One region of the Bradyrhizobium sp. PUT101 genome, then DNA from elsewhere that is predicted to be linked to it. Evidence: riboswitches for the same ligand, from Rfam matches in the RefSeq annotation. Region 1 holds a riboswitch; the other holds the start of a gene.
What was found. Region 1 has a riboswitch for glycine ahead of gcvT (glycine cleavage system aminomethyltransferase GcvT). Riboswitches for the same ligand answer to the same signal wherever they lie in the genome.
Positions count from the first base shown of each region.

Region 1 (2,466 bases):
TCGATCAGGTTGCGGAACAGGTCGGTCTCGAACACGCTCTCGACGCCCTGGAGGATGCAGGCCATGCGCTCCAGGCCCATGCCGGTGTCGATCGAGGGACGCGGCAAGCCGACGCGCTCCTCCTTCGTCACCTGCTCGTACTGCATGAACACGAGATTCCAGAATTCGAGGAAGCGGTCGCCGTCCTCCTCGGGCGAGCCCGGAGGTCCGCCCCAGATGTGCTCGCCGCGGTCGATGAAAATTTCCGAGCACGGACCGCACGGGCCGGTGTCGCCCATCGCCCAGAAATTGTCCGAGGTCGGGATGCGGATGATGCGGTCCTCGGAGAAGCCGGCGATCTTCTTCCACAGGCCCGCCGCCTCGTCGTCGGTGTGGTAGACCGTGACGAGCAGCTTGTCCTTCTTCAGCCCGAACTCGGCGGTGATCAGCTTCCAGGCAAGCTCGATCGCGCGCTCCTTGAAATAGTCGCCGAACGAGAAATTGCCGAGCATCTCGAAGAAGGTGAGATGGCGCGCGGTGTAGCCGACATTGTCGAGGTCGTTGTGCTTGCCGCCGGCGCGCACGCATTTCTGCGAGGTGGTGGCGCGCTGGTAGGGCCGCTTCTCGACGCCGGTGAAGACGTTCTTGAACTGCACCATGCCGGCATTGGTGAACATCAACGTGGGGTCGTTGCGCGGCACCAGTGGCGAGGACGGCACGATCTCGTGGCCGTTCTCGGCAAAGAAATTCAGAAAGGTCGACCTGATCTCGTTGACGCCGCTCATGTTCATCCAATCGGGTGTGCTTGGACCCGCTTCCTGCCATCCAAACCAGAGGTTAAGGCTGATATCTGCGGGCCAAAGCGCTTTTAGACAAGGCCAGCTTCAGTGTCCAGAAACTGTGCAAGGAGATCAGAGGGTTGCCGCAGCCGCGCAATCCCGTTGATAGGACGAGTGGACGCGTTGACAGGCTTGGCTGGCCTGTGGTCTTTACCCATCTGTATCGTACGGCCACGTCGGGAGAGACCGGCACTGGTGCCGGCGCCGAAGGAGCAACCGCCCCGGAAACTCTCAGGCAAAAGGACCGCGTGGCTTTGACAGCATCTGGAAAGAGGCGCCGACGGGCCTAAGAACCCGGGTGGCGCCCGCCGACGGGATAATACTCTCAGGCACAGCGACAGATGGGGCTTCGACTGGTTGGCCCGGGGAATCGTCCCCGGGGAACCGCCGAGGACCCCTGTGATGCCAGTACCCGCCGACCAGAAATCTCTCCGACAGACGCCTCTCCACGCCCTGCATGTGTCCCTCGGCGGCAAGATGGTGCCGTTCGCTGGCTACGACATGCCCGTGCAGTACCCCGCCGGCGTGCTGAAGGAGCACCTCCATACGAGAGCCGCCGCCGGCCTGTTCGACGTCTCCCATATGGGGCAGCTCGCGCTTCGCCCGAAGTCGGGCAAGGTCGAGGACGCCGCCCGCGCGCTGGAACGGCTGGTGCCGCAGGACATCGTGGCGATTGCACCGGGCCGGCAGCGCTACGCCCAGTTCACCAATGCGGAAGGCGGGATTCTCGACGATCTCATGGTCGCCAATTTCGGCGACCACCTGTTCCTGGTCGTCAACGCCGCCTGCAAGGAAGCGGACGAGGCGCATCTGCGCGCGCATCTCGCGGACGATTGCGTCATCGTTTCTCTGGCCGACCGCGCGCTGATCGCGCTGCAGGGCCCGAAGGCGGAAGCGGCGCTGGCGAAATTGTGTGCAGAGGCGCCGTCGATGACATTCATGGATGCCGGCCCGCATGAGGTCGCCGGCATCAAGTGCTTCGTCTCGCGCTCCGGCTACACCGGCGAGGACGGGTTCGAGATCTCCGTTCCCGCTACGGAGGCCGAGCGCCTCACCAAGATGCTGCTCGAAAACCCGGACGTGCTGCCGATCGGCCTGGGCGCCCGCGACAGCCTGCGGCTGGAAGCCGGGCTTTGCCTCTACGGCCACGACATCGACACCGCGACCACGCCGGTCGAGGCCGCGCTGGAATGGTCGGTGCAGAAGAGCCGCCGCAGCGGCGGGATGCGCGCCGGCGGCTTTCCCGGCGCCGGGAAGATCCTTGCGCATTTCGACAACGGCGCATCCCGCCGCCGTGTCGGCCTGCGCGCCGAAGGCCGCGCACCGGTGCGCGAGGGCGCGCTGCTGTTTGCGGACCAGGCCGGCGGCGAGCCGATCGGAAAGGTCACCTCGGGCGGTTTCGGCCCGAGCCTGAATGCGCCGGTCGCGATGGGCTACGTGCCCACGAACCTGAGCGCGCTCGGCACGAAACTCTACGCCGAGGTGCGCGGCCAGCGCCTGGCCCTGCAGGTCGTCGCGATGCCTTTCGTGAAAAACACCTACAAACGCTGAGGATGATGAGATTGAGCACAGTCGGCGGCCCCGAGGTCACCTCTCCCCAGCGGGGAGAGGTCGGGTTGTGCCTGGCGATGCGGAGCATCGTCGGGGA
Region 1 covers NZ_CP197207.1:1,877,197-1,879,662, forward strand. The annotation lists gene alaS (alanine--tRNA ligase) at 1-764, opposite strand, end outside; glycine riboswitch at 986-1,074, shown strand; gene gcvT (glycine cleavage system aminomethyltransferase GcvT) at 1,221-2,369, shown strand.

Region 2 (2,466 bases), 140 kb from region 1:
GGAAGTTGCTGCGCACCCAGTCGATCAGCGGCTGCACGCGGTCAGCGCGGATGTCGCGATTGAAGTCGTTGAATTCAGCGGTGCCGGCGACGCGAAAGCGATCGGCTCCGAGCCGGCTGGTGACGATCTTTGCGGCCTCGTCGAGCAGGCTCACCGTCGGGGTGGCATTGCGGCTTTCGGCGGTGTCGAGCTGCACGGTGATCGAGTAGCCCTTCACCGGATAGACGTTGACGCGCTCGTCGAGCAGGGCGGCGAAGTGACGGCTCGCAACGCCCGCGCAGACCACGACGCCGTCCACGTTGAGCGCGCCGCGCCCGGCCCCCACGCCATCGCTCGCGGCCAGATCGGCCCAGCCGATGACGAAGCCGCTGCCGGCACGCGCGATCGAATCGATATTGGCCTCGTGGATGAAGGTCGCGCCACGCCGCTTGCAGGCTTCCGCCAGCCCGCGGGTGAACTTGTGGATATCGCCGGTCGCATCCGACGGCGTGTAGAAGCCGCCATAGTAGTCCTTGCGCAGTGTCGGCTCGATTGCGCGGATTTCCTCTGACGTCACCGGGCGGCGGTCGAGGCCGCCTTCCTGCAGCAGTGCGTTGACGCGCAGACCGGATTCGAAGCCGGCTTTGTCACGATAGATGTGGAGGATGCCGCGGCGTTCGAGATCGAAGTCGATCCCTTCGCGTGCCGCGATGTCGAACAGATATCTGCGCGCTTCGATCGCGAGCCGCGTGGTCTCGATGGTGTTGGCGCGGTAGTTGCCGATGTTGGCGACGAATTCGCTCATCCACGAATACTTATGCCAGTTCGGCCGCGGGTTCATCAGCAGCGGCGCGTCGCGCCGGAACATCCAGCGCAAACCCTTCAGGATCGTCGCCGTGCTGTTCCACACTTCGGCGTTCGATGCGGAGAGCTGCCCGCCGTTGGCGAAGGACGTCTCCATCGCGGCGTAGCGGTGCTTGTCGAGCACCGTCACCTTGTAGCCGCGTTCGAGCAGGGCATAGGCGGTCGTCACGCCGGTGATGCCGGCGCCGATGATGGCGATATGGGTCATGACTAGGTTCGGGGCTCCCGTGTTTAGAGTCGGCTAACCGCCGGCCAAAAGCCGTTGGCGGCGCCCCATCTGTCACGGTTACCTGAGAGCTTGATCCGCTGCGGATCTCGCAACGAACTATCCCCTTCGGTGGACGTCACGATTGCCTGAAATCGCGCCGCCTCTCTCCAGATCGTCCTGACGAAACGGTCCTTTTGCCTGAGAGTTTCCGGGGCGGTTGCTCCGTCGGCGCCGCAACGAAAGCTGAAAGCCTTCGCCGCGATCTCTCCCGCATCGTCGCGTGGACGGCCGAGCAGTACGATACGCCTCATTTTTAGACAAGGCTAAATTTCGACCGCAACTGCCGACGTATTGTGCAGTGCGAAGTTGATAGCCGAGGCAGTCCGGGCGCGCGCAGCGCGCCCCGGAATCTCGATATCCTCAGGTGCGCAACTGCGCACCATAGCTCGATGCTTTGCATCGCCCCGGGATGACGGCAGCGCCATCACTCCAGCGTCGCCAGCAATCCGGCCATCAGCCGGCCGCGCTCGACCAGGCTATCGACCTCGATGAACTCCTCCAGCGTGTGGCCGTTGCCGCCGCGCACGCCCAGGCCGTCGAGCGTCGGGATTCCCATCGCGCCGGTGAAGTTGCCGTCGGAGCCGCCGCCGGAGCTTGCATGCGGTAATTCCGCGCCGAGCGATTTGGCGATGCCCCGCGCCTTCTCATAGAGCGCCATGGTGCCGGCATCCGGCTCCCAAACCGGACGCGTCACGCCGCGCGTGACCTTGAACGCGACGTCGTTGCTGGTGCCCGACAGCGCCAGCATCCTCTCGACACCGCGGTCGAGATCGGCCTGACGCTTGGCCATGGAGAGCGCTTCGCCGGTCGCGGTCGTAGCAACGCAATTGACCCATTGGCCGCCGTGGACGACGCCGACCGAGAAGGTGCAGTCCTCCGTCGTCATCGCGTCGATGGCGAGGATCTGCCGCGCCATCTCGCGGATCGCCGAGCGTCCCGCCGATAGCGTGGCGCCGGCGTGGCTCGGCCGGCCCGTCGCCTCGAGATTGAACCGGGCGATGGCGTAACGTCCGGTGGTGACGCCGTTGTCGGCGCGGCCGGGCTCGGGTACCAGCACGTATTTGTTGCGCGCCGCTTCCGCCTCGATGATGTCCCGCGTCGAAGGCGTGCCGACTTCCTCATCCGGCGTGAACAGCACGGTGATCGGCAGCGGTGTGGTGAAGGACGCGCGCGCCAGTTGCCGGATCGCTTCCAGCGAGAGGTAATTGCCGCCCTTCATATCGTAAATGCCGGGGCCATAGCACTTGTTGCCCTCGCGCCGCCATTTCAGCTTCTCGATGGTGCCGACCGGATGAACGGTATCCATGTGTCCGGCGATCAGGATGCCCGGCTCGCCCTGCTTGGGATGAGGAAAG
Region 2 covers NZ_CP197207.1:1,734,471-1,736,936, reverse strand. The annotation lists gene ACSHT2_RS08510 (D-amino acid dehydrogenase) at 1-1,051, opposite strand, end outside; glycine riboswitch at 1,119-1,224, opposite strand; glycine riboswitch at 1,228-1,332, opposite strand; gene ACSHT2_RS08505 (M20/M25/M40 family metallo-hydrolase) at 1,536-2,466, opposite strand, start outside.
Region 2: linked by a shared signal. The riboswitch ahead of ACSHT2_RS08510 (D-amino acid dehydrogenase) and the one ahead of gcvT (glycine cleavage system aminomethyltransferase GcvT) in region 1 are both predicted to bind glycine.